DNA from 3 places in the Exiguobacterium sp. RIT452 genome. Region 2 is predicted to be linked to each of the others. Evidence: riboswitches for the same ligand, from Rfam matches in the RefSeq annotation. Region 2 holds a riboswitch; each other region holds the start of a gene.

Region 1 (10,778 bases), on a different contig from region 2:
TCAATTGTTGCGTGCCGTTCTGACGGAACATCCATCCATCGACGCCGACGGTTCATTCACGAAGTTCGTCTACGCGACGTTTGAGCGCGCGGTTGATCTTGAGATTGAGTGGAGTGAATACGTGTTACGTGACTTGGACGGACTTGATGTCAGCGAAATGCGTGACTATGTCAAATACCTGGCCAACAAACGTCTCCGTGTCATCGGACTTGACGACCTGTATGAAGGACATGATGAAGACGTCATGCCATGGATCCGGGCGTATTCCGACGACTCGATGAATGCGACGAAATCCGATTTCTTCGAGCAAAAATCACGGTCGTATGCGAAAGTAACGGATGCGAACGGATTTGACGATTTGTAAGTCGTCAACTACTCTTTAAATTTTTATTGCTTCAACATGTAATTTCCTTTACGCTAGGACAGGTGAGGTCCTGCTCGACTCCTGCGGAAAAACAAGCTAATCGTGACCCTGGAAGATGCATCGCATCTGAAGCGGCATGATGGCTTGTCCGCGGAAAGCGAGCAGGCCGGACTGTCCTTTTTATCTGTTTATTTTTTAGGTCAATCGAGAAATGGGCAAAAAAAGGGCCGGACTCGAAAAGTCCGGCAGAATCAGGGGGAATACTTGAAGTCTTGCTACTAATTTGTTCCCTTGTAAAATAAAAAATAAACAATTTGAAAAATATTTTTTACCATCCGTAAAAAGTATGTTATTATAAGTTGATGAATTTAGTTAGGGAGTGTATAAACTATGGCAAACTTTGAAAAAGACCAAGTTGTTACTGGTAAAGTAACTGGTATTCAAAACTTTGGTGCTTTCGTAGCACTTGACGAGCAAACACAAGGTCTCGTCCACATCTCAGAAATCTCACACGATTACGTAAAAGACATCAACGATTACGTAAAAGTTGGCGATGAAGTAACTGTTAAAGTTCTCGACATCGACGAAGCTAACAAAAAAATGAAGCTTTCGATCAAAGCAACACAAGAAGCTCCAAAACGCGAAGCACGCGCTAAAGGCCCACGCAAAAACGCTGGCCGTCGCGATGCAGGTCCTGCTTTCAAACAAGAAGAAGCTCCTGGCTTCAACGTGTTAAAAGGCAAATTGGAAGAATGGATTGAAAAATCAAACTTCCAAAAATAAGTTTTTAAAAGGGAATCGACATCGGTCGGTTCTCTTTTTTTTGCGTTATAAGCATTAAAATAGATGCAAAAGGGGAATGTGTGGATAATGTAAGGTGTTCATTACTTATCAAGGGGGCAACACACAATGGAAAACTTTGAATATCGTAATCCAACGAAACTTATTTTTGGTGACGGTCAAGTCAGCAAGATTAAAGACGAACTAAAAACATTAAATGCGAAAAAAGTCATGCTCGTCTTCGGCGGCGGCAGCATCAAGCGCAACGGCGTGTATGATGACGTAACGCGTGAATTAAACGAAGCCGGCATCGAATACGTCGAGTGTGATGGCGTTGAACCAAACCCACGGATCGAAACAGCAGAGCGTGGCATTAAAATTGCTCGCGAAGCGGGTGTTGATGCATTGCTCGCACTTGGTGGCGGTTCCGTCATCGACTGCACGAAATTGATTGCAGCCGGTATCCCGTACGAAGGTGAAGCATGGGATCTCGTCATCGGGAAAGCAACACCAGAAACCGTCATCCCGTTCGGAACGGTCTTGACGCTTGCAGCAACCGGTTCAGAGATGAACGCAGGTTCTGTCATTACGAACTGGAAGACACAAGAAAAATACGGTTGGGGCAGCCCGTTAACGTTCCCGACATTCTCAATTCTTGATCCGAAGTACACGGTCAGCGTTCCGAAAGACCAAACGATTTATGGAATCGTCGACATGATGAGCCATTGCCTCGAGCAATATTTCCATACGGCACATGCACCGGTTCAAGAACGGATGACAGAAGGCGTCATGAAAGCAGTCATCGAAGCAGCACCGAAACTCGTCAACGATCTTGAAAACGTTGAACTTCGCGGTACGATTCTCTTCGCAGGTACGATGGCACTCAACGGTGTCCTGCAAATGGGCGCACGTGGTGACTGGGCATCGCACAACATCGAGCATGCGGTCTCAGCAGTGCATGACATCCCGCACGCAGGCGGTCTGGCGATTCTCTTCCCGAACTGGATGCGTCACGTCCTCGACGAGTCAAACGCCCATCGTTTCGTGACACTCGGTGAAAACGTCTTTGACGTCGATACGGCAGGAAAATCAGAGATGGAAGCGGCTCACGCAACAATCGATGCCATCAGCGCGTTCTGGACATCACTTGGTGCACCAAACCGTCTCGCGGACTACGATATCAAAGAAGATACAATCGATTCGATCGTGAAGTCAGCCATGACACGCGGAGACTTCGGTAACTTCAAATCACTTGGTAACGAAGATGTCCGTCAAATCGTAACGGCTGCTTTATAAGCGCTGTAACATTTGCTAATCTTTTCACAAAAGACTTGAACGACCTTCCTTCTTGCGTTTTAATGAAAAGGAAGGTCGCATTTGTTTGCGAATGAATAAGGAGGACGAGTGAATGACAACAGTACGTTTTGATTATTCGAAGGCCCTACAATTCGTAGGACAACATGAAGTGGACTATATGGCGGATACGGTAAAAACATTACACGGAGCGATTCACAACGGTACAGGTGCCGGCAGTGATTTCCTCGGCTGGGTCGACTTACCGACAAACTACGACAAAGCGGAATTTGAGAAAATTCAGACGGCCGCAGAAAAAATCAAGTCGGATTCAGATGTCTTGTTAGTCGTCGGAATCGGCGGATCGTATCTTGGTGCCCGTGCGGCAATCGAGATGCTTGGTCATTCGTTCCATAATCTGTTATCCAAAGAAGAACGAAAAGCACCACAAATCATTTATGCCGGACATAACATTTCTTCAACGTACTTACACGATTTGTTCCAAGTACTTGAAGGGAAAGATGTGTCGGTCAACATCATCTCGAAATCAGGAACGACGACAGAACCTGCGATTTCATTCCGTCTTTTGAAAACGTTCATGGAAGACAAGTACGGAAAAGCCGGCGCGAAAGACCGGATTTACGCTACGACGGATAAAGCGCGTGGTGCCTTGAAAACACTTGCGGATTCGGAAGGCTATCAAACATTTGTCATTCCGGATGACGTCGGTGGACGTTTCTCTGTCTTGACGCCGGTTGGACTGTTACCGATCGCAGCGGCAGGCATCTCGATTGAAGAATTGATGGCTGGCGCACGTGACGCCCAAGTTCAGTTCTCAAACGAAAACTTAGCGGAGAACGAAGCGTACCAATACGCAGTCGTCCGTAACGCGTTATACGCGAAAGGGAAAACAATCGAACTCCTCGTCAACTACGAACCGGCCCTGCATTATGTTTCGGAATGGTGGAAACAGTTGTACGGTGAATCAGAAGGAAAAGACTTCAAAGGCATTTTCCCGGCAGCGGTTGATTTTTCAACGGATCTTCACTCGATGGGTCAATACGTGCAAGAAGGACGCCGTGACCTGTTTGAGACGGTCATTAAAGTCGGACAAGCGCGTCATGCCTTGACGATTGAAAAAGATGCACAGGACTTGGACGGTTTGAACTTCCTTGAAGGGAAATCGATTCAATTCGTTAATGATAAGGCAGCTGAAGGAACGTTACTTGCCCATACAGATGGACAAGTGCCGAACTTAACGGTTGAGTTACCAGAAATGACGCCGTACCATCTTGGATTCTTGTTCTACTTCTTCGAAAAAGCGTGTGCGATGAGCGGTTACCTGCTCGGCGTGAACCCGTTTGACCAACCGGGAGTAGAAGCCTACAAGAAAAACATGTTCGCTTTACTGGGTAAACCAGGATTTGAAGCGGAAAAAGCAGAGCTCGAAGCTCGCTTGAAATAAGCATCTTGACATCTCTCGGATTCGAGAGATGTCTTTTTTTGTCATTCTGACAAATTCCTACGCACTTTCACTTTTAGAATGCTTTCGAAACAGGTAAAGTGAAGAGAGAAGAAGAAATGAGGTGCACGCACGTGATTACGTTTTTAGATTATTACCAAAATCGGGTTGAACTGAGTTTTGAGGACCATCCCTTCTCGATTCATCCGCTTCATGTCTGGGTCATTGCCGTGTACGAAGGGAAATGGTTGCTGACACATCATAAACAGCGCGGGTATGAGTTTCCGGGGGGGAAAGTCGAGCCCGGAGAGACAGCTGAGGAAGCGGCGTACCGAGAAGTGATGGAGGAGACCGGGGGACGGATTGAACGTCTCCAATACATTGGACAATACCGTGTTGAAGGACGGGGAGACACCATCATCAAAAACATTTATTTTGCCGAAATTAAGTCCCTTGTCCCGCATCTTGCAGTGGATGAAACAGACGGTGCTTACTTGCTGGACGACATCCCACCTCGTCTTGATACGAACCGTCAATACAGCTTCATGATGAAGGACCGCGTCCTTCCGGAGACATTGCGTGTACTCGCCGAACGCCGATTGGTTTGAATTACCGCGGCAGGGACCGTTCCGGACGTTTCGGATTTTTTATGAGACATCTGACGGCGAACAGGTCGGTGCGTACGTCATCCTGCCGGTCCGTGCCAACGGTCAGGGATTGTTGTACTTGCGTGGTGGGACACGGAACATCGGAATGGTCCGACCGACGCGTCTGATGCAGTTTGCTCAAGCCGGCTACTTGGTCATGGCTCCCTTTTACCGGGGAAACCTGGGGGGGACGGGCAAAGAAGATTTTGGTCACCACGATATTCGCGACGCGATTTCGGCATTTGACTGGTTGGATGAACGAGTGGACCGGACGTCGGTCTTTGGTTTTTCCCGGGGTGGACAGATGGCGTTACTGCTTGCGCATCATCGTCCCGTCACCCGGACCGTTTCCTGGGCCGGGGTGACAAACCTTGTCTGGACGTATGAAGAGCAGCAGACGATGCGGAAGATGTTGCGACGCTTCACGGGTGGGTTGCCGGATCAACAAAAAGAAGCTTATCAAGTTCGTTCTCCGCTCTATTTTCCGCCGCAAGGCGATGTCTTGTTGATTCACGGCTTGTACGATCAAAATGTCCGATTGCGTCATGCGACGAATTACGCCGCCCGTTATCCAAAGCAGACGCATTTAAAAGTGTATCAATATGCCCATCAATTCCCGATTCGCCAAAAATTCGAAGTGACGGATGACGTCATCAACTGGATGATGACGTGACGGAATTTAATGTTGTCATCACCTCAATGCGTATCATTGGGGTGATTTTTTTCTTTAGATATTTGCAACATTGATATCTTTTAAAAAACTGATTTTTTAAGATAAATGGATATTTGATATACTGGAACATATAAAATTAGCCTGACTAACGGATCGAGAAGGGGAACATGAGATGGAAATCTTACTTGCACGACAACCAATCGTTGACCGGTTCGGTTCGATTGATGCTTTTGAATTACTCTATCGTTCAGTCGATGCACCGGCTGTTTTTGACGGCGACTTAGCGACGATGGACGTGTTGACCAACACGCTTGTCCATCTCGGCGTAGACCGTGTGGCAGAAGGAAAACGGTTGTTCATTAACTTTACGGGAGACTTGTTGCAGTCGGAGTTAATCGATCACTTGGATCCAACCCGTTTTGTGATTGAGGTCTTGGAGACCGTTCACATTGACAGCGCGATGTTACACACGCTGAAAAAATGGAAAGAAGCAGGATTCATGCTGGCACTCGATGATTTTGTCACAGATCTTCTGCGACATCATGGTGCTGAATTATTTGATTTGATTGATTTGATCAAAATCGATATCGAAGCCATCAATCCACGAGAACAAAGTGCCATTCTGCATATCCTGAAACGAAATTATCCCCACATGCGTTTTCTGGCGGAGCGGGTGGAAACCCATGAAGATCATACACGAAGCCTTGAAATGGGATACGACTGGTTTCAAGGGTATTTTTATGCCAAACCGATGTTGATGAAAGGAAAGGCCGTCCCACCGCAATTACCGGTCTTGCTGAAGATGTTGAAATGGCTCGAAACAGATGAGTATTATGATGAGATCATCGATGAGATTGAAAGAAACCCATACATCAGTGTCCAAGTCCTCCAATTGATCAATTCTCCCGGAATCGGTTTACGGAATACAGTCAGCTCGGTCCGGCAAGCGATCTCTTTGTTAGGCTTCTCCCAACTGAAGAGCTGGATTTCACTAATTGTTTTACGCGAGATGAAACTCGCCAGTCCGTATAAGTGGTCGGATGAATTATTGCGTTCGTCTTTACACTGTGCCAAGTTATGTGAGCTGTTTGCGACGGAAACAAAAACGTTAAAAGCAGAAAGTGCCTACATGATCGGATTACTTTCGCATATTGATGCCCTGTTGTCGGTTGATATCGATGAAATCATCGACCAACTGCCGATTGAGCCTGCATTAAAACATGTCTTGCAAGGAGAGGACCACCCGTTTCGGGATTGTCTGTTGCTTGCAATCAGTGCAGATCGCGGCGAATTCGAACGGTTTGAGCTGCTCAGTAACCGGTTTGGTATTTCCAAACGACGTGCCTATGAGTTGCTGAAAGAAAGCCAAGAATGGTTGGCTCAAAAAGAACTCCATCTGCAAGACAAAACGGATTCGATTGTTTGAAGACAAAAAAGTTGAGCCCCTCAAGCAGAGGCTCAACTTTTTTATTTTGGAGACGGCTTAAACACGAGGACCGGCTGATTTAATCGCATCGGTCGCACTGACAAAGCGGGTAAAGTTTTGTTTGAATTTATGGGCGAGTGCTGTTGCTTGTTCTGTATAAACAGCCGGATCCGCCCAAACTTTAACAGGATTCAGCAAGTCGCTCGGAACACCTGGTACTTCGATTGGCATATGCAATCCGAACACCGGATGTTCTTCTGTCGGGATGTCGGCAAGCAGACCGTTGACGGCAGCGTTGACCATCGTGCGCGTATAGGCCAGTTTCATGCGGCTGCCTGTTCCGTAAGCACCGCCGGTCCAACCGGTGTTGACAAGGTAAACCGTCACGCCGTGACGATCGATCAGTTCACCGAGCATCGTCGCATATTTTTCAGGAATCAACGGCAGGAACGGTGAGCCGAAGCATGTCGAGAACGTCGCTTCCGGTTCCGTGACACCGCGTTCTGTCCCAGCCAGTTTCGACGTATAGCCGGACAAGAAGTGATACATCGCTTGCTCTTTCGTCAGTTTACTGATCGGAGGCAACACACCGTATGCATCAGCCGTCAAGAAAACGATCGTTTTCGGATGACCGGCACGTGACGGGATGGCAATGTTGTCAATTGCTGTGATCGGATAAGCCGCGCGAGTGTTTTCCGTTTTCGACGTATCATCGTAGTCCGGAGTCCGGGTGTCATCGAGGACAACATTTTCAAGGACGGTGCCAAAACGAATCGCATCAAAGATTTGTGGTTCTTTTTCACGCGACAAGTTCACCGTCTTCGCATAGCAGCCGCCTTCGATATTAAAGACACCGTCATGAGACCAGCCGTGCTCATCGTCCCCGATCAATTGACGGCTGTCGTCTGCCGATAAGGTGGTCTTACCAGTACCGGAGAGTCCGAAGAATAAGGCGACGTCTCCTTCGTGTCCGACGTTGGCGGAACAGTGCATCGATAACACATCTTGTTGCGGCAACAGATAGTTCATGACCGAGAAAATCGATTTCTTGATTTCTCCCGCATATTCCGTTCCGCCGATCAAAACAATACGATGTTCGAATGACATGGCGATGAACGTTTCCGAATTAGTGCCGTCAACAAGCGGATCGGCTTTGAAATGTGGTGCGTAGACGACCGTAAATGGTTCAAAGGCCGCAACCGTAGGATATTCACGTAAGAATAATTGTTTCGCAAACAGATTATGCCAAGCGTACTCTGTCACGACGCGTACCGGGAGGGTGAAATGTGTATCGGCACCAGCAGCTGCCTCTGTGTAGTAGAGTTGATCTGCTTCGTTCATATAACGAAGAACTTTTTGTAACAGTTGTTCGAATTTGTCCGACTCCATCGGCTGATTCACATGGCCCCAATCGATATGTGTCTCACATGATTGATCACGGACGATGAACTTGTCTTTCGGTGAACGACCTGTAAATTTCCCCGTTTCTACAGACAAAGCACCATTTTCTGCAAGAACTCCTTCGTTGTTGCGAATCGCATGTTCGACTAGTTCGGCAACAGATAGTTGTTTGAACACATGCTCCTTCTTGAGTAGTTCTTCGATATTCAGGACCGTCATCGGCATCCTGACCCCACCTTTCCCCTACGTTGGTTTTGGCTCTACAATTAGTATGACACATTCATTATATATGACATACTAAAGATAGAGCAATCATTTTTCATGCGCTGATTTCTATTTATCTGGAAACGCTTTCAGCATAAACAGTTTAACATCTCTTTCAAAATTTTTCGACTAGAAATTAAAACGTTGCTTGACAGAGTGGGCACAAGTTTATATCATGTAATTCGTAACGGATACTCTTATTCTGAGCAGGTGGAGGGAACAAGGCCCGAAGAAACCCGGCAACCGTCTTATATTAGTTTCATCATTAATATAGGAAAAGGTGCTCTCCTGAAGCGAAGTAAACACTTCGAACGATAAGAGGGTAAAGGAAGAACGCACAACCTTTCCCTGACCATTTTTGGACATGGAAAGGTTTTTTTCATTTTACCGTCCCACTCAACTAGGGGAAATGAGTACACCGTCAAATTCTTTTTTGGGAGGGTCAAACATGACAAACCTTAATCGCCGACTATTTACGTCGGAATCAGTAACTGAAGGTCACCCGGATAAAATCTGTGACCAGATTTCGGATTCAATTTTGGATGCGATTCTTGCAGCGGATCCAAACGCACGTGTTGCGGCAGAAACTTCTGTCACGACAGGACTTGTTTTAGTTGCAGGAGAAATTACGACATCGACTTACGTGGATATCCCGAAAGTTGTTCGTGAGACAATTCGCGAAATCGGCTATACACGCGCTAAATACGGTTTCGATGCAGACACATGTGCTGTATTGACTTCGATCGATGAGCAGTCAGCAGACATCGCTCTTGGTGTCGACCAGGCGCTTGAAGCACGCGAAGGAAACATGTCAGATGAAGAAATCGATGCAATCGGAGCAGGAGACCAAGGTCTGATGTTCGGTTACGCAACGAAAGAAACACCTGAACTGATGCCACTTCCGATTTCACTTTCACACAAACTTGCCCGTCGTCTTGCAGAAGTCCGCAAGACAGGACAACTCGATTACCTCCGTCCGGATGGTAAAACGCAAGTTACGGTTGAATACAACGAGAACAATGAACCTGTTCGCGTCGATACAATCGTCATCTCAACACAACATGCAGAAGAAGTAACGCTTGAGCAAATTCAAGCTGATCTGAAAGAACACGTCATCGCTCCGGTCATCCCGACGGAATACATTGACGCTGAAACAAAATTCTTCATCAACCCGACTGGCCGTTTCGTCATCGGTGGACCACAAGGTGATGCTGGATTAACAGGTCGTAAAATCATCGTTGATACGTATGGCGGTTACGCACGCCACGGCGGTGGTGCATTCTCTGGTAAAGATCCAACCAAAGTAGACCGTTCTGCTGCCTACGCAGCACGTTACGTCGCGAAAAACCTTGTCGCATCTGGTCTTGCGGAAAAAGCGGAAGTTCAGCTTGCTTACGCAATCGGTGTTGCGCACCCGGTTTCAATCGCTGTCGATACGTTTGGAACAGGTAAGCTTCCAGAAGCTCAACTGGTCGAATTGATTGCAGAAAACTTTGATCTTCGTCCTGCAGGCATCATCAAGATGCTTGATCTCCGCCGTCCGATTTACCGTCAGACAGCAGCATATGGTCACTTCGGTCGTACAGACATCGAATTGCCATGGGAGCAAACGGATAAAGCTGCTGCTCTTGAAGAGCAGGCAAAACGTTTCGCATAATCCTGAGTTCAGAAACTCCCTTTTGAAGGGTGTTTCTGAACTTTTTTTGTTTCTCCGGAACTTTGCAGGGAAACGACTGAAATTTCTAGAAAAGGGTAAAAGAAGATGAGTCTGTAAAAGGAAAAGGGGGATTTCGGTATGGAGATACGCGAAGCAGTTCCTGCTGATGCAGCACGCATTCATGATATTGCGCTCACGTCTTGGATGGATACGTACGAGGAAATCTATTCTGAGCGCTCGAAAGCCCATTTCGTTCAGGAAGCCTACCCGCAAGAAGAAGTCGTTCGGGCAATCCGGACAGCAGAAGAAGCGCGCGGAGAATATTTTAATGTAGGTCTGATCGATGGGGAGATTGTGGGATTCATTCATGCAATTGATGTCGACGGGACGTGGGAAATTGTCCGCCTCTATGTCCTGCCGAAATACCAACAGAACGGAATCGGGCGGCGGCTGATTCGAGAACTCGAGCGCCAAGGTGCTTCTCCCATCGAAGTGTACGTCGAATCACGTAATTATAAAGCCCGTCACTTTTTGACCTCGTTCGGCTTTAAAGAAGTCAGTGAAACGACGGAAGAAGTGTTTGGACAGGTGGAACCTGTGACGCGGCTGCAACGTATATATGAATAAGGGAAAAGAAATCCGACTTGAGGCGGTTTTGCTGAAGTCGGATTTGTTGCATACTAGATGGATATCTGATGAAGAGGTGAGCGTGTGGTAGAACAACCAACCGGAGTGATTGTCCTTGTATATCCACTCCAATTACGTGCCCGGCCGAGCGAAGCATTGATTCGCGTCTTGGAACGGGAATATG
Region 2 (10,778 bases):
ACGGTGGAGCCGGGGATCTTGAATGGATCAAGCTCGGGCATGCATCCGATAAAGAAGTCAAACGTTTAATCGACAAAGGAACGAAGTTTAGTGACATCTTTGAGACAGCTGATGCACCCACACCTGGATTTAAAGCGGTTAAGACAGCTGCCAGCAAAAAGGTCGAGTATCTGAAGCTTAAATCAGGCAAAGAGAAGGAAGCGGCCTTCCTTGAATCCCGCCGTTATGGTGCGATGCTCGGTGCCACGTCTGAGTTCAACAAGATGGAAGGCATCACGGTCAATGAAGAAGATAAGAAAGCGTACATCGCCCTGTCTTATGTCTCCGGCAGTACAGAAAAACAAGAAGGTGCCGTCCAAGACGACATCCAGCTTGAAAAACGGGAATCCGGTGCCACTTTTGAAATCGATCTCGGTCGTGCCAAAGGCATCGACAGTCGTTATGTCCCGACTAACATGCAGGCACTTGTCATCGGAGAAGATTTAGCAAAACCGGACGCGTACGGCAATACGGCGAATCCGAACCTCGTCGCTAATCCGGATAATCTGGCATATTCGGCCGCATCAAAAACGCTCTTCATCGGTGAAGACAGCTCGCTCCACACCAACAATTTCGTCTGGGCCTATAACCTGAAGACGAAGAAGCTCTCACGGATTCTTTCCGTCCCGGTCGGTGCTGAAGCGACAGGACTCCGATCGCTCGATCACGTCGGTGGTTACAGTTACTTGCTCAGTAACTATCAGCATCCGGGTGAAGGATTGGATGGTAAACAAATCACAGCCGTCGATTCAAAAAAACTGGAGCAAGCGATGCAAGATGGCATCGGTATCCAAAAAACAGGCGGTGTCGGTTACCTATCCGGTCTGCCGACAGGTCAAAAATCATATTCTCACCGTTGAGACAACACAAGGGGCTGATTCAAAAAATCAGCTTCAGACGAAAGAGAGAGGTGGACTTCAAAGTCCGCCTCTCTCTTTCTGTTTTTTTAGACTCCTATGTTGCACGAGACTCCTTTAGGAAGATGATTGCTTGCAAACCGCTTTTGAATCACGCACGCAGTTGACTGGCCTCTTCTTCCACACGACGGAGTAATCCTTGCACGATTTTTTCCGTCTCCCGTTCACCTCCGAGTGACAACAGGCTCCGGCCGACAAAGTTGGCGCCTTCGTTTTTGCCGGTATAAATCAGCTGACAGCTCGTTTCGTCGAGCCGTTTCAGTGTAAACGTCATCTCGAGTTGAAAGATTTTAGCAAGAGTAAAGCCAATCGTGTTTTGCTTAAAGTCCGGTTCGCTTGTATACGCAAGATCCGTCACGATGTACGTCTCTAACCGGTTCCCCTGCATGTACGTTTGCCGATACGTCGAACCGACGACACCCGGTTTGCGTTCAATCACTTCGTGCTGGACGACACCCGGAATTAACCGTTGCAACCGATCGTGATCAAATAAATGCCAAGCCTGCTCGATTGGAACGTCGAGGACTTTTTCTTCGTGCCATGTCACCATCCGAACACCTCCCTTACTAAAAAATACCCTGATGTGTGCAGTTCTAACTTCAGACTACACACAGACAGGGTATTTGGCTTATTTTAATCGGCAATCACGATTTACTTTACCGTTTGACGTTCCAACGCATTCCCAAGGAACTTCGCGAGCTCCAGCATCCCGAACTTACCGGCGGCCGCTTCCGCATCCGAGTTGTAGTTCGTATTCGTGTTGACATCATACGTATAGATCGTTCCGTCCGCATCCTTGATGAATTCAATCCCGGCGACAGCAATCTGATTCGCTTGCAGGAAGGCTTCGTATTGCTGGATGATCGGATCATCGAATCCATCAACGACTTTAAACTTCATCGGAGTTTGTGGTGCTTCTTCCCCGACCGGGCAGAACAAGTCATCAATCACACACGCATCCGCCGGGCACAGTTCAAAGCCTTCTGATGTATCAACTTGTACGGCGTAAACGAATTTTCCGCCGACGAATTCACAACGCGTGATATACGGTTCAGGCGCTTGGATATACTCTTGGATCAGGGTGATGCCGTCGACCGGCTCATCAAAGGTCGGGCCATCGAGATACGTTTCAAGTGCTTCAATCGAATGGAACAACTGGACACCGAGTCCTTTTCCGGCACGATTGTGTTTCGTGATGAACGACGACACCCCGATGTTTTTCGCCGCTTCAGCAATCTGATCACGTCCGACGGCAGCCGTCGTTTTCGGAACACGGATACCGGCTTTTCGAAGAGCCGTATATTGATTGATTTTACTGACTTCCAGTCGCAACGCACGTGTTCCGTTGAAGACGGTCCGGTCGTGTTCCTCGAGCCATGCGAGCACCCCTTCCGTCAGTTCCGGCGCGTAGCGGTGCCCGCGCGTATGCGAAGACGCACTCATCCGGCTGTAGAAGACGCCTTCTGGCGGGATTTCATCAAGCGGGACCTGTCCTTCATCGAGATGCCACTGTTCATACGGCAACTCCAGTTCTTCGAGTCGTTTAATTAAATGGTCCGTCCATTCCTGGTTTTCGTGTAAGATATGAATTTTTGTCATTTGGTTTGACCTACCTTTCGTTTTTCTTCGACAAGCGGCATGACGTCGCGCGCGAAGCGTTCCATCTCTTCAAGTTGTGGTGAGAATTGAAGTAATAATAAGGAGACACCCACCTGCTCAAACGCAAGAATCCGTTCGGCAATCTGTTCTGGTGTTCCAATCAAATCAGGACGGAGTCCACGGTTGGAGACCGAATAATCGTTCCGTTTCACCTGTTGTTCGAGTTGCGATTTGCTGACGAAATCGTCGTACCCGACGTACCCGGCACCGTCTTCCTTGACGTCCGTGATCCGCTGCCACTCTTGAACAGCCTCTTCTTCCGTATCGCGGCAGATGATATACGCAGCCAGTCCAAAACTTTCAAGCGGCGGTTGCCCGGTCGCTTGTCGACGCGCCTTCATATCCTCAATCTTGACGGATACTTCTTCCACCGTTCCGCCGTGCATGACATAGGCATCACAATGATTGACGATGGTTTGTTTGCCGGCTTCACTTTCCCCGCCTGCGTACAACTTGATGCCCGGTCGTTGAACCGGCTTCGGATGCAGTTGTGTCTTCTCGAGCGTATAGTAGTTCCCGTCGAAGCTGTACGGTGAAGCGTCTGCCCATAATCCTTTCATGATTGTGACAAACTCTTCCGTCCGCGCATACCGTTCGTCATGCGCCGTGAAGATCCCGTTGTATTGCCGCGCTTCTTCTTCCCACCAGGCAGAGACGACGTTCAGTGTAAAGCGTCCGTTGCTGAGTTGATCGATGTTTGCTGCCATCTTCGCGGTCGTCGCCGGGTTATGGAACCCCGGACGGACAGCTGTCATGATTTCCAGCCGTTCCGTCGTCGCAGCAATCGCCGCTGCTGTCGTCCAGGCTTCAAGACTTGGTGCTTCCAGCCCTTTGATATCATTTAAGTTCAATTCCGCAATCAGCGTCGTCGAAAATCCGATTTGTTCTGCTGTTTGCGCCACCTGCTTGGCATAATCGAACGTCGCCGGCATCTGTTCGTCCTCGACGTTTCGTAACCACCCTCCAAAAATCGGTAACCAAAATCCATACTCCATCCGTTATGTCCCCCTTATTAAAAAAATCGCTCTTCTCGAAAATCGAAAAGAGCGACGGATTAATCGTGTCTGCTCTTATCTGTAAAGGGGTTGATCCCTTTAGGAAGTAGCACCTTCCGCTTATGATGCGGGGTTGCTGAAGTGTCTTCGGGCCATTCCCTCGACTTCTCTTGATAAGAATTATTGGAATTATCGTACACTTTTTAGCAGAGTAAAGCAACCACTAAACCTTGTTTTCCAATCGGAATTAAAAACAGTATCAAAAAAGGACGAGAGCTGGGCTCTCATCCTCCTTGTCTTAATATGGGGCAACAAATGTCGACTCTTCGACAGGTGCTTCTTCACCGCGGATGCGGTCATAAAACTTGGCGAGGGTGACGCTGAAGTAAGGTCCGACCCAGAGGAAGGCAATTCCAATCGTAATCAAACCGAGCAGGAACCAACCAATAAAGGAGAGGACAAGCATAAAGGCTTCCATCTTGTGACCATCCATCATTTGGCGTGAACGCGTAATGGCATCCAAAATACCGATTGACGGCTCGTCACGTAAAATGTAATAAGTCAGCATATACGAAAATGACTTGATGATTCCCGGAACGATCAACAGCAAGAACCACAATCCAAGAAGAATACCTTGAACAAGCGACAGACCAACTGCTTTCAAGAACAGCTTATACGGCTCGAATAAATCGACAATTTTTGCCTCTTCTTTACGGGCGACAGACAGCGCAAGCCATGCCCAACCGATCGCAAGCGGCAGGAACAGGATATTCAACACAAATCCAATCAAATCGATGAACTGAAAGTCTTCGTTCGGATCAGAAGAAAACGTTGCTGGAATCCCTTGAATGATGAGAAACAGTAAAAACATGAGTGCCATGAAGACCCAGCGACCGTTAAGTGACTCACGTGCCGATAGTTTTAATTCTTTAATCATAAAGATCCTCCTTAAAATAAGTTCTACTCCTATTTACGGCTTAAGCAGTAAGGAGTTTCAGTTATTTTCAGGATTTTCCTGTTTTTAGCTTGTGCAGGCGTGCTTTTTCGAGTTGACGTTGGCAAGCCGTATACAGCGAACGCCGACCATCGAGACGTTCCATCGCAAATGGGATAGCATGTTTTTTGGCTTGTGCGATGACATGGGCTGACGCCGCATGCGAAACACGACTTGTGATAACGACGATGGCATCCGTCTTTTGCGCGAGACAGGCAATTTTCTTCGCCGACTGGGCATCCCCTGCTAAATGAATCAGCTCGATTCCGGTCTCAGCAAAAAATGTCCGGTAGACCGGTGCCTGCTGTTCGTTTCCGACGATGACGAGCCGCATTCCTTTAAATGCTGCAAACTCAAGCGGCTCCTTGTCGACGTAATCGATGGGTTGTCCCGGCAGCGACGTCGTGACGAGCGGTGTAATCGGTTGTTGTTTCTTTTGGCGAATCCGGCGTGGTTGCCGGACCTTTTTCACGGTCGGTTTTCGCTTTATCTGCTTGGCATATCGCCCGGTCGATTTTTTTGAAACGATTGTCACGGCTATTTCTGCCGTCGCGTCTGTCGGTTTAGATTCTGTTGACGGATCGAACGGTTGAACAATCGGTTCTTCATATTGGAAAGCATACTTCCAGGCAATCGTCAGTGTTTCCGGATGACCTTTCCACATGACCAAGTCGACAAGTTGTCCTTCCTTCAATTGAAAGAATCGCATATCTTCGACCGGAGTAGCGTAGTAAAACGGTTTTCCCGTCTCATCCTTCAACGGACCGTTGACCGTCGACTCGATGATACCGTGATTTTTGACGATACATTTTTCAAAGACGATTCGTTGCTCCAGCGTCTTCATTTGATCGGTTGCGACGACGGCGAGTACTTCCAGTGACGTCCGCCGGTGGTCTTGATGGATAATCTGGACGCGGACTTCCATGCCGTGCTCGAGATTCCATTGGCGGATTTCCTTTTCCGAGATATGGCTGTTCGGCCATTCCTGCAACGATCCGCCTTTTAATTCCCGGACAAATGTATACGCATACCGTTGTTCGACGATCGGTTCGTCCGATTTTGGCAGTTCTGTCAGCGGACCGGGTGACGTCGGCTGCTCTTCTTTCGTCGGTTGAAGCACCTCTTTCGGATGCACACGTGGTGTATAGTAACGCGACAATTGAACCCATTCATCGATTCCCCGGATTTCCTCAAGCAACAACTCCCAATCTTCCGCCGTTTCAACGATCTGTAATTTACCGGCGACCAACGCTTTCGCCCGTTCCATGATTTGTTGCATCATCTCAAACAACCCCTTTGCTTTTTTTCAACTATAGCAAGGGGGTTTCGTGTAGGTTGGTCTAAAAATAACCAGGTATTTTTTTGTTAATGGTTAGGTTTTAATTTCGATTGACGGATCACCCAACCGGTATTTTTCGACGGCCACAATTAAAATCGTGATGATCACAAGCAAAAACCAAGACGACAGTTTTCCGAAGTCGACCAGTTCCCAGCCCTCCTCTTGATTCGGGTAGACCCATCCTTTAAAAAACGTCACGATATTTTCAGCGAGCCAGATGAACCAGGCGATCAGACCAAATGATAAAACCAGCGGCATCCGGTAGACGGTCTCATCCAACCGGTAATAGACCCAGGATCTTAAGAAAACAACGGCAACAAGTCCCATTAACAGCCAACGGAAATCAAATAACCAGTGATGGGTAAAAAAGTTTAAGTAGACTAACAGCCCTAACAAGGAGGCGAGAAGCGGACGGGGAAATTCTGTGATCCGGAGATCAAACCGGCGAAAGGCCTGGCAGATGTAGCTCGCGACACTCGCATACATGAAACCGGCATAAAGCGGCACACCAAACACCTTGCTCCAGGCGTCTTCCGGATAACTCCAGGAACCGACCTGGACTTTAAACAACTCCAGTCCCAAGCCAATCGCATGAAAGATTAAAATCAATTTGAACTCTTCTTTTGTTTCGTAACGTGTTACAAGCAACATGATTTGAACAAAAAGACACCATACTAAAAGCAAGTCATAGCGCGCGATCGGTTCCGACGGAAGGTACCGGGATACCGCAAGCGCCAAGAAAATCGCAACCGGAAAGACACAACAGATGGCCTCGAGATATGTAAAACGGATGAAATGGCGGATTTTTTGCATGAGGTGACCTCCTTTTCATTAGTATACGCATCCGGAGAAGTGATTCCCTCCACCTCAAGATGGAAAATATCGGATTCACTTCAATTTTCTCCATCAAACATGGTACAGTTAATGAATCAATTTTACTCCGAAACGAGGTGTCCTCCATAAATGAGACAGACAATTCAAACGTCCTGGCTGTTACGCTCCGTCCTGAAATGGACATTGTTCTTATTTGGTCTGTTTTTACTCGCCGTCGGTTCATCGATGATGATTACGGCACAACTTGGCGTCTCGACATGGGACGTCCTTCATTTGGGTCTTCAAAACAAAACGCCCTTTTCCGTCGGGACGATCATTCTCCTCGTCGGACTGTTGCTTGTGTTCGTCAAGTATTTGCTCGACCGGGTCACACCCCAAATCGGTACGCTCGTCAATGCGATTTTTGTCGGGGTGTTCATGAACCTCGTCCTCAGTTCAGGTCTTTTGCCGTCGTTTTCTTCCGTATGGCAAAACACGCTGTGGCTGATTGCGGGAATTTTTATCATCGGAATGGGCGCCGGCCTTTATGTCGCCGTCGGTTACGGTGCCGGACCGCGTGATGGACTAACACTGACACTGGCGGAACGATTCGGAACGTCGATCCGGATGATGCGGACATTCATGGAAATCACCGCCTGCGGAATCGGTTGGCTGCTCGGCGGACCGGTGTTCTTCGGAACGATTTTATCGATTTTCTTGATTGGTCCGTTCCTGCAGTTTTGGTTGGGTCATTTCCGCCGGATGATTGCTGCCATCGATGCCGGAACGATTCCCCGGAAACAACAGAAAATTAGTTAAGTCGTTTGACTCGATACCTTTTCATCCGAAATGGTATCTTTTTTTGTGGATGAAGCATATTAGTTGCAGCATGAAAACAGACACGTTATATTCGTTTACATATCAATCTTTGATACGTCAAGGATTTTTCGAACGAAGGGAAGGATGTGATGACTTGAGTATTTCTTGTACTGAAAAAGGACGATTGATTTATGCGCTCGTCTCCGTCAATAAGACAATCGCTCAAAAATTTGATCTTTGTACGGACGGTTTCAGCCAAACCCGGATGGATCTGCTCGCTCAACTCGAGGTGGATACGACGATCAGCCAAAAAGAACTGCAACAACGCGTCAACGTCGATAATGCTGCCGTGACACGCCACTTGAAGCATCTCGAAACGAACGGGATGATTGAACGTGTCCGTTCAGCAACGGATAACCGCGTCATTCTCGTTTCATTGACGCAAGAAGGTGCCACCCGCATTACACGACTACGTGAGCAAAAAGATGAATTCCTCGAGCAATTGCTTGAAGGATTCACGGCAGACGAACAACATCAGCTGGCTCAAATGATGCAACGAATTGAAACGAATGCCCTCACTTTACCTAAAACAACGGTTAATTAAAAAGGAGAATGTCAGATGACTACACAAACTACAACTGATTTCATGGAAATCGTTAAAGGACGCCGCTCGATTCGTAACTACGACACAAACGTCAAGATTTCTAAAGAAGAAATGACACAAATTCTCGAAGAAGCAACACTTGCTCCCTCTTCTGTGAACATGCAACCGTGGCGTTTCCTCGTCATCGACAGTGCTGAAGGGAAAGCGACACTCGCACCACTCGCTAAATTCAACCAAGTCCAAGTCGAGACATCATCCGCTGTCATCGCTGTCTTCGGTGACATGAACGCGATCGATCAACTCGAAAACATTTATGATACAGCAGTCGCACAAGGGCTCATGCCGCAAGAAGTCCGCGATCGTCAAGTACCTGCGATTCAAGGCATGTACGAAAGCGTTCCGGCGAGTGCTCTCAAAGACAGCATCTTGATTGATTCAGGTCTCGTCTCGATGCAATTGATGCTCGTTGCCCGTGCGCACGGCTATGACACTAACCCGATCGGCGGCTATGAAAAAGATCAAATCGCCGAAGCCTTCGGTATGGAGAAAGACCGTTACGTTCCGGTCATGCTTCTGTCCATCGGAAAAGCCGTCGACGCTGGATACCCATCCGTTCGTCTGCCGATCAACGACATCACAGACTGGAAATAAGCAGTACCCGTACTAACCAAAAATAGAGAACAAACAAAAAGGGAGATTATTACTATGACAACTCAAACAACTACAGACTTTATGGAAATCGTTAAAGGACGCCGTTCAATCCGGAACTACGACACGAACGTCAAAATTTCTAAAGAAGAAATGACACAAATTCTTGAAGAAGCAACACTTGCTCCCTCTTCAGTCAACATGCAGCCGTGGCGTTTCCTCGTCATCGACAGTGCTGAAGGGAAAGCGACACTTGCACCACTCGCTAAATTCAACCAAGTGCAAGTCGAGACATCATCTGCTGTCATCGCTGTCTTCGGTGATATGAATGCAGTCGACAGCATCGATACAATCTATGATATGGCTGTCGAAAAAGGCTTGATGCCGCAAGAAGTCCGTGACCGCCAAGTTCCTGCCATCAAAGGCTTCTACAGCCCGGAAGATACAGAGACACTTCGCGACAGCATCTTGATCGATTCAGGTCTCGTTTCAATGCAATTGATGCTTGTGGCACGTGCGCACGGTTATGATACAAACCCAATCGGCGGCTACGAAAAAGATCAAATCGCTGAAGCCTTCGGTATGGAGAAAGACCGTTACCTTCCTGTCATGCTCCTTTCGATCGGAAAAGCAGTTGACGCTGGTTACCCATCGGTTCGTCTGCCGATCAACGACATCACAGACTGGAAATAATCACAAACAACCAACCGGATTCCTCAACAGGAATCCGGTTTTTTTGTATACTGACCAAAAGGAGCTGGTCAAATGATGTATGATGTCACGATTATCGGTGCCGGGATCGCCGGAATCTTTTTAGCCCATGAACTGATGGAACAGGGACAGACGGTTCTGTTGATCGATGCCGGAAAACCACTTGCGCAACGGACGAAACAGGAAGCCTACCTCGGTTTTGGTGGACTCGGTAAATCAGAAGGAAAATACAACTATTCTGCCGGATTCGGAGGTGAACTCGCCGAGAAACTTGGAGCAGAGACGACGCTCCGCTTGATGCACCAAGTCGATGCGCTCCTTTGCCGCTACGGAGCAGATCAAGTCGAGTCGTACTCCACGTCCAATCCCGTTTTAGCTGATCGGGCCAAAGTGGCCGGTCTTGAGACAATCGAAACGACGGTCCGGCATTTAGGGACCGCACTATCGGAACGGATTTTAAGACGGCTCGAAGCCGCACTTCACGAACACGTCATCTTTCGTTTTGAGACGGCTGTTGCGACAATCGAACGGCAAACAGACGGATTTCTGCTCACAACTGAACACGAAACATTTTCGAGTCAACGCGTCGTCTTCGCGACCGGACGCTCCGGTACTGCCTGGATGCAGGAGCAACTTCAGTTGTTAGGTCTGGCTCAAAGCAAAACCCGTCTCGACCTCGGCATCCGGATCGAGATGGAAGAAACGGCATTCCGGACGTTGTTACAGGACACGTTCGAAACAAAACTGGCCTATGCGTCAGCAGCAGGGACCGCCGTTACATATTGCATGAATCCGAAAGGACGGATCATCCGCAAACATCAGGAAGGTCTCGTCATGCCGGACGGGCAAAACTTCCGCGAACAGCATTCCGGCACGACCAACTTGAACTTCACGCTGTTTTTACCCCGCTACTTTGCGACACTCGAAGAAGCGAATCATTATGCCGCTTCCGTCATCGGACAGATCAATCAAGGGACAGACCGGATTGTCGTGCAACGACTCGGGGATTTGCGGACCGGTCGTTCGACGCAGTCAGGTGCTCTCGCCGAAAACAAAGTGCGCCCGACACTTGAAGCGACAACGGGGAATCTGATCGAGGAAGTCCCGGGCACGGACATCACGGTCTTGTTGGAATTTCTGGAACGACTTGAGCAGTTACTCGATACGCCGCTCTCAAACGACACACTGCTGTACGGCATGGACGGAAAATTTTATGCTCCGATGCTGTCGACGTCTGTCA
Region 3 (10,778 bases), on a different contig from region 2:
ACGGCACTCGTTGACACCCAGTTGCTTCCTTTCTCACGCATCAAGTTAATGTCTTGGTTCGAGACATCGATTGAAATCAACGGGATTTCCTGACGTTTGTTATCTTTTAAGGATTTATAGGCGCCCTTGGCGACTTCATCCCACGCTCCCCAGACGGCATCGATGCTTCCTTTCGGATATTTGGCGAGAATCGCGTTCATCTTCGTCGCAATATCGCCTTGGACATCCTGGAAGTTCGTTGGTCCAACCGTTTCAAGCGTCTTGATTTTGCCATCGGCTTCGTACGTCTTATAGATTTCCTGACGACGGTCCAGCGGTGCAAATCCCGGACCAAACCATAATTTAATGACCCGGACCGGCTTGTCGTCCTTCACTTTTGTCACTTCATCGAGTGAAAGTTGCGCCAGTTTGTGATCATCTTGGAAGGTCTCTGTGATGCCTTTTAACGTCTGGTCTTTTTTCTTCGTCACCGTATCAAACGTCACGACTTTAATCCCTTTGTCGATTGCCGGTTTGATCATGTCGTAGGCATAATCTTCTTTTCCGTGCGAGATGATCAGTCCGTCATAATCCTGCTGAACGGCTTGTGCCACCAGTTCCTTGAACTTGACGTCATTGCCTTCGGAGATGAACGTGTTGACCTTAAAACCAAGCGCTTCCCCTTCTGACCGGGCACCGTCCAAAAATTGTTTCGTATGATCGTCGGATGCGAGATTGCGGATGACGGCAATCTTGACGTCTCCTTGGACACTTTCCGGGACACCGCTGATTTTTTTCGTCGGTGTCGCTTCACTATTGGCGCAAGCAGCCAGCAAGACCGCCGGTGCAAGTACAGCAAATGCTAATTTTTTCATCTGGATCTCCCCTGTCTGTTTAAATGGTCTGTTGTCCTACCGTCTGTTCGATCGTTTCCACACTCGGTCGTTCGATGACGCCCAGTTCCGTGATGATGGCAGTGATGAGTTCGTGCGGTGTCACGTCAAACGCCGGATTAAAGACCGGTACACCCGCAGGCGCCGTCACCTGTCCGGCAAACTGCGTCACTTCCGTCGCTGCCCGTTCTTCGATCTCAATCTCGTCGCCTGATAAACTCGTTAAGTCAAACGTCGACAGCGGTGCGGCGACGTAAAATGGAATTCCGAAGGCACGTGCGAGTAACGCCAGCTGGAACGTCCCGATTTTATTGGCCGTATCGCCGTTTCGGGTAATCCGGTCCGCTCCAACGATGATGGCGGTGATCTGTTTTTCCTTGATCGTATGCGCGACCATATTGTCCGTGATCAAGGTGACGTCAATCCCTGCCCGTTGCAACTCCCATGTCGTCAAACGCGCACCCTGCAACAAAGGCCGTGTTTCCGACGCATAGACGGATAACGGGATGCCTTGCTCCTTGGCGAGATAAAACGGGGCCAGTGCCGTCCCGTAAGCCGCTGTCGCAATCGATCCGGCATTACAAATCGTCAACACCCGGTCATTGGCCTGAAACAACTCCAAGGCATGCACGCCGATTTGCCGTGACGTCTTGGCATCCGCTTCATAAAGCGCCACCGCTTTTTGTTCCAGACGTTTCGGCAGTTCTGCAAGCGTCGTGGCCGAAACGATGAGCTGATTCAGTTCGTCGAGCACGTTCCGCAAATTGACGGCGGTCGGCCGGGTGGCCAGTAATTGGGCCGACACCGTCAGCAGTTCCTGTTTCACTTCGTCAAGCGATCCTGTTGTCCGAAACGCTTCCTGCACGAGGACGAAACCGCCGAATAAACTGATTGCCGGCGCCCCCCGGACACGCAGTTGTTTAATCGCTTCAATCGCCTGCGCCAAATCGTGAATGACTTCATACCGTTCTTCTTCCGGGAGACGGGTTTGGTCCAAGATCGTCACTGTTCCGTTTTCATAGATGATGCTCTGAACGAATTGACTCATCGGCTGAGTTCCTCCGTTACATCAAAGTTCCGCAGATCCGTAAACGTCTTGCATTCCGTCCGGCGTTTGATCAACGCAGTACCGAGGCGTAACGCATGACGTTTTCGTTCGAGACGAACGGTCGGATCGGTAATCTGTTCCAAGTCCGCGACCGGTGCCAGTCCGATCGTCCGGCGAATCAACTCGCATCCGGCAAACCCAAGCGCATCTTGTAAAATCGTACTGAGGACATCCTCAACGAGACCGTCCGCTGAACGGAACGGCTCCACCGCTTCCCGCTCCCACAACGCCTTGAACGTCGACGCAAACGTCAGCCAAAACGTATCGATGTCCTTGATCCGTTCCTCGCGCAACCGGTCATAGTCCGGATAAGCGGCAAAAAACAGATGGGCGATGAACTGACCGACATCAAACCCAAACGGACCGTAAAACGCGAACTCCGGATCGATGACCTTGGTTTCTTCCGCCGAGGCGAAGATGCTGCCTGTATGTAAGTCGCCGTGCAGCAAGGCATCACCTTTCGTGATGAACAGGGCTTCGAGCTTTGCGACTTCCCGTTTCAGCTCCGCGTCGTTCCAGATCCGGTCGACTTCCGCTTCCAGTCCTGCTTCAATCGTATTCGTTTCCGCATCATAAAACGGGTCCGTGAAAATCAGTTTCTCCGTGATGTCGCACAGATCCGGATTGTAGTACTGACGGGCGATCTGTTTTTTCGCGACCGGTCCGAGGGCAAAATCCGACGTATAAAACAGCGTCCGGGCCAAATACGAACCGATGTGTTCCGCGAGCAACGGATACTTTTCTCCCGCAAGCAATCCAGCCCGGACGATTGTCAGATGAGACAAGTCTTCCATCACCGTGAAGGCTTCTTCTTTGCTGGCATGATACACACGCGGGACAAACGGAATCGCGACTTTCGCGAATTCTTTTAACGCGGACTGTTCGATCCATGCCCGTTCGAGCGACAGCGGCCAGCTTTCACCGACGACCTTCGCATACGGTAACGCTTGTTTTAAAATCAGGTGCTGGTCCCCCGCATGAATCCGAAAGACCAGGTTTAAATTGCCGTCACCGATTTCTTCTGCCGTCACCGGTTCGTTGCCGATCAGACCGAGTGTCCGGACCCGTTCGATGGCGTCCTGTACTGTAAATGCTTGATATCCCATTCTGATTTCCCCCTTGATGATCACACGAAAAAACGCCCCTTTTCGTCAAAGAAAAGAGGCGCAGTAGAATACTCCGTCCTCTTATCTCTCAGACGAATGTCTGTTGGATGTAGCACCGTGCCGGATGGTCGGTTGCTGCGGCGTCTTCGGGCCAATTCCCTCTGCCAACTCACGATAAGAGTCATATGTAGTTGTCGTGTGGTTTGATGTTGATTTGAATACTACGTGCGCCGACCACCCTCTGTCAATTCCAAATTTTAGTGCAATCCGCTCAAAACGGAGACATCTATAGAAGGAGTATTTTCAAAAAAATAAATTTTCAAAATATAGTTTGACAAGTCCGGCATCTCATGTAAAAATTGCAATTAGATTTCACAATTTCATCCAATTCTTATCAAGAGCAGACGGAGGGACGAGCCCTACGATGTCGCAGCAACCGACCACTTGGCACGGTGCTAATTCTTGCAGCTAACACGCTGACAGATAAGAGTCCACGCGCAATTTTTCATGGTCTCTTGTCATTGACGAGGGACCATTTTTGTATTTTTTAACAAGGGAGAGACGACGATCATGGCGTACATTACCGCAACTTACCAACTCGGCGTGACCGATCAGTTACCAAAACGGGCAGAGCAAATCGCCCTCGGTCTGACGGTCGGCTCATGGACCGATTTGAATCATTTGGAACAACAACAGCTTGAATCCTTCAAAGGACAAGTCGTCCATACGGAAGAACACGACGGAAAAGGGTATGTCACGATCCGTTATCCGGAACACAACGTCTCACGGGACTTTTCGGCGATTTTGACGACCGTCTTCGGCAAGCTGTCGCTCGACGGTCAAATCAAACTGACGGATCTCCAGCTTCCCGCTTCGTTCACACCGGATTTTCCCGGTGCTAAATTCGGCATCGAGGGCGTCCGCCAATTGATCCAAGTCCATGACCGCCCCCTGTTGATGAGCATCTTCAAAGGCGTCATCGGACGGGACCTCGTTTTTTTACGGGAACAACTCGAAGCCCAGCTTGCCGGCGGGATTGATCTCGTCAAGGATGACGAGATCTTATACGACAATCCGCTGACACCCGCACTCGACCGGGCGCGGATCGGACGGGAAGTCCTCGATGTGCACTATGAACGGACCGGTAAACGGGCCCTCTATGCGATTACGTTGAGTGGTCCGGTCTTCCGCTTGAAAGAACAGGCGAAACGACTGGTTGAATCCGGAGCGACGGCACTCCTGCTCAACACGTTTACATACGGGCTCGATGTCTTGCGGGAACTGGCAGCCGATCCGGAAATCCCGGTCCCGATCTTTAATCATCCGGCGTTGAGCGGTGCCTTGATCGCCAGTCCCGAGTACGGGATTGCCGCCCCGGTCCTGCTCGGAACGTTGCCGCGGATTGCCGGTGCCGACTTGACACTGTTCCCGTCGCCGTACGGGAATGTCGCCCTCGCCAAAGACTTGGCCCGCGGAATTGCCGTCGAAGCGACCCGAATCGGTGAGACCAAAACGATTCTCCCGGTCCCGTCCGCCGGAATCCACCCGGGTCTCGTCGCCCAGCTTGTTCGTGATTTCGGCGTCGATTCCGTCATCAATGCCGGTGGCGGTGTCCACGGTCATCCGCAAGGTGCTGCGGCCGGAGTCATCGCTTTCCGCCAGGCACTCGACGCAGCACTGGCCGGCGAATCACTGACAAGTGCCGCCCACCGGCACGAGGAATTACGTGTCGCCCTCGATGCTTGGGGGATCACGAAATGACGATCCGGATTTTATGTGACTTTGACGGCACGGTAACGGAGCACGATAATATCATCGCCTTGATGCAGGAGTTCGCTCCGTCGGAAAAATTTGACCCGTTAAAACGAGGTGTGCTCGACCGGTCACTCTCGATCCAGTCCGGCGTCGGACAGATGTTTCAGCTGCTTCCGTCCAGTCAAAAACAGGACTACATTGATTTCTTGATGAAACGGGCGGTCATCCGTCCCGGCTTCGACACCTTGCTCGCCTTTGCCAAATCGAACGAGATTGACTTTTCCATCGTCAGCGGCGGGATCGACTTTTTTGTCCAGCCGATTCTTGCGGATGTACTGACGGACGAAGCGGTTTATTGCAACGGCAGTGACTTCAGCCAGGAGACGGTTCGAATCGAATGGCCGCATGCCTGCGACGCGGCCTGTACAAATCAATGCGGCTGTTGCAAAACCTCGATCGCCCGGAAGCTGAAGCAGGACGGTGACACGATCATCGCGATTGGCGACTCCGTAACAGATTTTGAACTGGCTAAGCAGGCGGATCACGTTTATGCACGGGATTATCTGATCACGCTGTGTGAACAGCACGGCATCCCGTATACGCCGTTCGAAAACTTTCATGACATCTTGAATCATCTCCAGACAAAGGTGGTGTACACATGACCTTCTTAAAACGATATGAAGAATTACGGGCCGTCAAACAGGAACTTGCAGCACGCGACTGGTTCCCAGGCACAAGCGGCAATCTCGCCATCCGGACAGCCGATCAACCGACTGAATTTCTCGTGACGGCAAGCGGGAAGGACAAACGGCAGGATACACCGGACGACTTCGTCCATGTCGACGCGTCCGGTCAACTGATCGGCGAACAGACGGGGCGTCCCTCTGCTGAAACGTTGCTCCACGTCGAGGTCTTCAACCGGACGACTGCCGGCTGTTCCCTTCACGTCCATACGGTCGACAATAATGTCATTTCGGAACTGTACGGCGACCAAGGCGAGATTCGGTTTGCCGGTCAGGAAATCATCAAGGCACTCGGCCGTTGGGAAGAAGATGCGGAAGTCCGTGTACCGATCATCCCGAACCATGCCGACATTCCGACACTTGCCGCTGCCTTTGCAGCGCATGTTCATGCCGAGAGCGGCGCCGTCCTGATTCGTAATCATGGCATCACCGTCTGGGCACCGACTGCCTTTGAAGCCAAAAAACAGTTGGAAGCATTCGAGTTTTTGTTCAGTTACACCTTAAAACTACAAACGTGCCGACAGGCGATTCATTAAAAAGGAGGAATTTACAATGGCAACAGTACTTTTCCAACAGACAAACGAACGGTATACGGATCAAAACGAGGTGTCTTCATTCCTTACCTCACGCGGTGTACTCTACGAACAATGGGACGTCTCGAAACTGCCGGCGGAGCTGGTTGAAAACTATACATTGACGGATCAAGACAAACAAACGATTCTCGATACGTTCCAAGCTGAAATCACGGATGTGTCAGAACGCCGCGGCTATCAGACGGCAGATATCATTTCGTTGTCGGATGCGACACCAAACTTGGACGAGTTGCTCGTCAACTTCCAGAAGGAACATCACCATACGGATGATGAAGTCCGTTTCATCGTCAGCGGTCATGGCGTCTTCGCAATCCAGGATGACGAAGTCGGTTATTACAACATCGAGCTGAACCCGGGCGATTTGATTTCCGTCCCGGTCAACACTCGCCATTACTTCACGCTCCAGGACGACCGTCAAGTCGTTGCCGTACGGATTTTCGTGACGACGGACGGCTGGGTGCCGATTTATGAAAAAGACGCACTCGAGACGACCAACTAAAAAGGATTTCTCAGGACAGACTGCTCCGCGGCTTCAAGCCCGGCAGTCTGTTTTTTTGCAATTCCTATCCTACAAACATGCCGCTTGTTTTCGTTTCCTCCTATATAATGAAGAAAAGACTCTCGAACAGGAGGACACGTTCATGATGATTCGACCCGTCCAGGAAGCTGACTTACCGCATATCCTCGCCATCTATAACGAAGGAATCGAAGACCGGATCGCGACGCTTGAAACGGATACCAAGGACCTGTCCTTCATGAAAGACTGGTATCAGGAACGGACGACACGTTACGCCGGTTTCGTCGCGTATGAAGGGACGACGATTCTTGGCTTCATCTCGCTTGATCCCTACAATCCGCGTCCGGTCTATCAATCCGTCGGTGAACTGTCTGTCTACATCACAAGAACCCACCGCGGTCAAGGCATCGGACGACAGCTCTTACGGATCATCGAGGAACACGCGATTACGCACGGATTCCATAAATTAATCCTGTTTACCTTCCCGTTTAATAAGCTGGGTCAAAAACTCTACATCCGGTCCGGATTCCGGATCGTCGGGACGTTTAAGGAGCAAGGCATGCTCAACGGATACTATGTCGATGTTCTGGCGATGGAAAAGCTGCTTCCGAAGACGATTGACGATCAGATATGATTAGTCCGGCTTCCGAATGGGAAATGAACGAACAGTGAAGCATTCCCAGACAGGAAAGGAAGACTGCCCATGGACATTCAACAAATCCGTAACGCCACACTCGTCGTCACCTATGCCAACCAAGTATTTTTAATCGATCCGTTTCTCGGCGAAAAAGGAACCTTACCGCCGTTTGGTCAAACGCCAAACGCCGTCCCGAATCCGCTCGTCGACTTACCGGTCGACGTCTCAACGTTACTTGATCCCGATGCGATTTTCGTGACGCATCTGCATGCCGACCACTTTGATGAAGCGGCGAAGGAGCTTTTGCCAAAACAGATTCCGCTTTACGCTCAAAACGAGGCGGACGCAGCGACGATCCGCGAAGCCGGATTCACGAACGTCTCGTCGTTTGAGAATGGATTGACGCTTGGCGACATCCGCGTCTCTCACACATCAGGGCAACACGGGGTCGGTGAAATCGGTCAACGGATGGGAACGGTCTCCGGCATCGTCTTGACGCACCCCGACGAGCCGACACTCTATATCACCGGCGATACGATTTGGTGTGATGAGGTCGAAACCGCCATCGAACAGTATGCGCCTGACATCATCGTCGTCAACAGTGGTGCCGCTCAATTCCTGACCGGTGAACCGATTACGATGTCCCAGCGCGATTTACTCGCTGTTCATCAAGCCGCCGCTGAGGCGACGATCATCGTCTCACACCTCGAATCCGTCAATCATTGTTTGCTGCGCCGTGACATGATTGCTGATTTCCTGGCTGCCCATCATCTGTCCGCTCATTTCCTCATTCCGGATGACGGCGAAACGATTTCCTTCTAAAATAAAAACGAAGTCCACCATTCCGGTCTGATCCCGGAAAGTGGACTTCGTTTTTTTAGTCGTGGCTTGGAATGACGAGTCCCAGTAATCGTGCGAACGTAATCGCCTGACTTTCCGTGACGATCGCCCCCGGCAGAAACCGCGGGTCGATTGTCAGACCGGACAGGTCGGCGTGCCGCAGATCAAGTCCCTGCAACGCAGTCTCCACCCATTGACTCTCCGTCAAATCGACCTCATCGAACCGTAAATCGATCGGTTTCATCTCGAAAAAATGACTCTCCCGCATCGTCGTCTGTTCAATCGCGACATGACGTAATGCCGTGCGGATGATTTGCGCATAATTTGCCTGACATCCTTTGATTGTCACATGGTCAATCGTGTTCGTTTCAAATTGGACGCCGGTCAAACGACAATCCTCAAAGACGACACGATGGAAACGGCTGTCCTGAAATTGACACCCCGTCAAATCACACTGTTCAAATCGAACGTTTTCAAACGTCGCCCGTTCAAAGACGAGACCCGCGAACGAAACATTCCGAAAGCAGACTTGGTTGGCATCCAACCGGTCCGTCAACTCAGTCGGCAACGTCTCTTTTTCATAAATCGTTTGGTACAGGTACGGGTCATCGATTTCGACGTCCGCGAATCTTTCCGACGTCAAACGAGTCGGTAACTCCGGTAACTGAATCAGCTGTTGCTTTTTCATTCATGTCCCCTTCTTCCTTTTACACTGGTTCTGCCTTTACCAGTGTATCAAAGATTGGCGAACAAGTGGTCGTCTATTTGCCCTGTTTTCTTCTCTGCCACATTGACTCTTTTTTAGATTTTTGATTTGAGACCCATTGAGACCATGGTATAGTCAAATCAAAAATAAGAACAAACGTTCTTTTAATGAAAGAGGAGTGTTTGCTGTGTATCCTGAAATCCCATTTCCGGATCGACGCATTTTCTGCATCGACAGTGTCTCATTTTATGCCAGTTGTGAATGCCGGTATCGGAACTTACCTCCACTTACAACAAAACTGGCTGTCGTCTCTGACTTAAAACGTTCCGGATCCGTCGTCTTAGCAGCCAGTCCGGCTTTAAAAAAACTTGGAATCAAGACGGCCAGCCGCCTTTATCAGATCGAACAATTGCCGGTCCGGGAGCGGAAGCAGATCCTGCTCGTCGAGCCGCAAATGCTGGCCTATATGAAAACATCAATCGAAGTGCTTGATGTGTTGCATCAATTCGCTCCGCCCGATGCCATCCGCATCTATTCCATCGACGAGAACTTTATCGACATGAGCGGAACGGAACGTCTTTTCGGGACAGACGATGAAGCCGCCAAGGCCATTCAAAGCGCCATTTGGGAGCAAACCGGCATTCCGGTCCGCATCGGCATCGGTCCAAACAATGTCGTCGCGAAACTAGTCCTCGATTTACTCGGAAAACGCGAAGGCATCGCACGGTGCGGCTATGCAGATGTCTCGAGGTTGCTACACGACTTTCCGATTCGAAAGATGTGGGGCGTCGGTCAAAAGATGGAACAGCACTTGTTGGCACTCGGCATCGAAACGATCGGCGATTTGGCGGCCTCCCGCGTCGAAGACCTTCATGAACGGTTTGGTGTGCTCGGAGCCGAACTGTGGCATCACGCATGGGGCATTGACAGTTCACCGACGACGATCGATCCGACGGCATTGTTTCAGACTTCACCTGCTGTGCAGCGAACAATCGGACATGGTGTGACATTGATGCGTGACTACTACCAGTATGAGCAAATCCGTTTGGTTCTGGCTGAACTGGCGGGTGACGTCGCGGCCCGGGTGCGCTTCTCCAATCAAGTCGGTTGGACGGTTCATCTGGGTGTCCGCTATTCTCGGCATGTTTTACGATCCGGTTTTTCCAAACAACTCCGGCTCCCCTATCCGACCGCTGATGAACGGCTTCTGTTGCGTCATCTGCTCCAACTGTTCGAACCGAACTGGATGGAAGGCGAGCCGATTCGTTTTTTGTCGGTTGCACTTGGTCAGCTCACAGCAGATCAGGGGACACTGCAACTGTCGCTGTTTGAAGACAACCGAAAAGTCTGGCGCAGAAAACGATTGTTAAAAGCGATGGATCGTGTCAATCTGCGGTATGGCAAAGGAACGATCCGTCTCGCCGTGTCATTCCTTGATACGAGTGTCGCCAAACGCCGGCTCCGGTTCGTCGGCGGTCACCCGGGAGGTGACCTGCATGACACGTTACCGTGACCGCGGAAATCTCAAATGGATTCCGTTTCTGATGCCGGAACACGTTCAACTGCTCAAAGCGTATTATCTCGAAAAACACCGGATTGATTTTCCGGTCATCGATGAACAATTGCAGTATCCATGGCAGTTCCTGCTTGAAGAAGCCTTAATAGAAGGAAACGAGTTGGAAATCACGTATTATAGTGAAAGAGGTTACGTCACGACATCCGGTTTCATCGAACATATTCATCGTGAACACACGTATGTCGTTCTGCGTGGAGCTTCACGGATTCAAATTCCGTTTGCGGGAATTGTTCGGATTGAAAACGGGTAGAAGAGACAGGAGGCATCGTACCTCACGCACTTATTTTACGAATCGTGATTGAAAGAAGGAATGATGTAAATGATG

The links. Region 2 has a riboswitch for S-adenosylmethionine ahead of D3D03_RS09525 (LLM class flavin-dependent oxidoreductase). Riboswitches for the same ligand answer to the same signal wherever they lie in the genome.
Region 1: another riboswitch for S-adenosylmethionine. It lies ahead of metK (methionine adenosyltransferase); the one in region 2 lies ahead of D3D03_RS09525 (LLM class flavin-dependent oxidoreductase).
Region 3: another riboswitch for S-adenosylmethionine. It lies ahead of mtnK (S-methyl-5-thioribose kinase); the one in region 2 lies ahead of D3D03_RS09525 (LLM class flavin-dependent oxidoreductase).

Annotation. Positions count from the first base shown of each region.
Region 1 is NZ_QXJB01000002.1:605,756-616,533, reverse strand. Features, by position in the region: gene D3D03_RS08560 (ribonucleotide-diphosphate reductase subunit beta) at 1-364, shown strand, start outside; gene yugI (S1 domain-containing post-transcriptional regulator GSP13) at 755-1,147, shown strand; gene D3D03_RS08550 (iron-containing alcohol dehydrogenase) at 1,274-2,440, shown strand; gene D3D03_RS08545 (glucose-6-phosphate isomerase) at 2,553-3,902, shown strand; gene ytkD (RNA deprotection pyrophosphohydrolase) at 4,034-4,507, shown strand; gene D3D03_RS08535 (alpha/beta hydrolase family protein) at 4,479-5,219, shown strand; gene D3D03_RS08530 (EAL and HDOD domain-containing protein) at 5,392-6,645, shown strand; gene pckA (phosphoenolpyruvate carboxykinase (ATP)) at 6,703-8,271, opposite strand; SAM riboswitch class I at 8,505-8,631, shown strand; gene metK (methionine adenosyltransferase) at 8,759-9,967, shown strand; gene D3D03_RS08515 (GNAT family N-acetyltransferase) at 10,106-10,594, shown strand; gene D3D03_RS08510 (alpha/beta fold hydrolase) at 10,679-10,778, shown strand, end outside.
Region 2 is NZ_QXJB01000003.1:101,710-112,487, reverse strand. Features, by position in the region: gene D3D03_RS09540 (PhoX family protein) at 1-899, shown strand, start outside; gene D3D03_RS09535 (SRPBCC family protein) at 1,048-1,506, opposite strand; gene D3D03_RS09530 (ATP-grasp domain-containing protein) at 1,608-2,555, opposite strand; gene D3D03_RS09525 (LLM class flavin-dependent oxidoreductase) at 2,552-3,610, opposite strand; SAM riboswitch class I at 3,683-3,790, opposite strand; gene D3D03_RS09520 (DUF975 family protein) at 3,909-4,547, opposite strand; gene D3D03_RS09515 (DUF2325 domain-containing protein) at 4,615-5,886, opposite strand; gene D3D03_RS09510 (DUF817 domain-containing protein) at 5,977-6,756, opposite strand; gene D3D03_RS09505 (YczE/YyaS/YitT family protein) at 6,907-7,575, shown strand; gene D3D03_RS09500 (MarR family winged helix-turn-helix transcriptional regulator) at 7,730-8,179, shown strand; gene D3D03_RS09495 (nitroreductase family protein) at 8,195-8,830, shown strand; gene D3D03_RS09490 (nitroreductase family protein) at 8,885-9,520, shown strand; gene D3D03_RS09485 (NAD(P)/FAD-dependent oxidoreductase) at 9,596-10,778, shown strand, end outside.
Region 3 is NZ_QXJB01000007.1:14,048-24,825, forward strand. Features, by position in the region: gene D3D03_RS13570 (sugar ABC transporter substrate-binding protein) at 1-854, opposite strand, end outside; gene mtnA (S-methyl-5-thioribose-1-phosphate isomerase) at 874-1,920, opposite strand; gene mtnK (S-methyl-5-thioribose kinase) at 1,917-3,086, opposite strand; SAM riboswitch class I at 3,165-3,267, opposite strand; SAM riboswitch class I at 3,475-3,576, shown strand; gene D3D03_RS13585 (2,3-diketo-5-methylthiopentyl-1-phosphate enolase) at 3,657-4,847, shown strand; gene D3D03_RS13590 (2-hydroxy-3-keto-5-methylthiopentenyl-1-phosphate phosphatase) at 4,844-5,503, shown strand; gene D3D03_RS13595 (methylthioribulose 1-phosphate dehydratase) at 5,500-6,120, shown strand; gene D3D03_RS13600 (1,2-dihydroxy-3-keto-5-methylthiopentene dioxygenase) at 6,137-6,676, shown strand; gene D3D03_RS13605 (arsinothricin resistance N-acetyltransferase ArsN1 family A) at 6,819-7,328, shown strand; gene D3D03_RS13610 (MBL fold metallo-hydrolase) at 7,398-8,153, shown strand; gene D3D03_RS13615 (pentapeptide repeat-containing protein) at 8,209-8,859, opposite strand; gene D3D03_RS13620 (Y-family DNA polymerase) at 9,065-10,390, shown strand; gene D3D03_RS13625 (YolD-like family protein) at 10,374-10,703, shown strand; gene D3D03_RS13630 (ZIP family metal transporter) at 10,773-10,778, shown strand, end outside.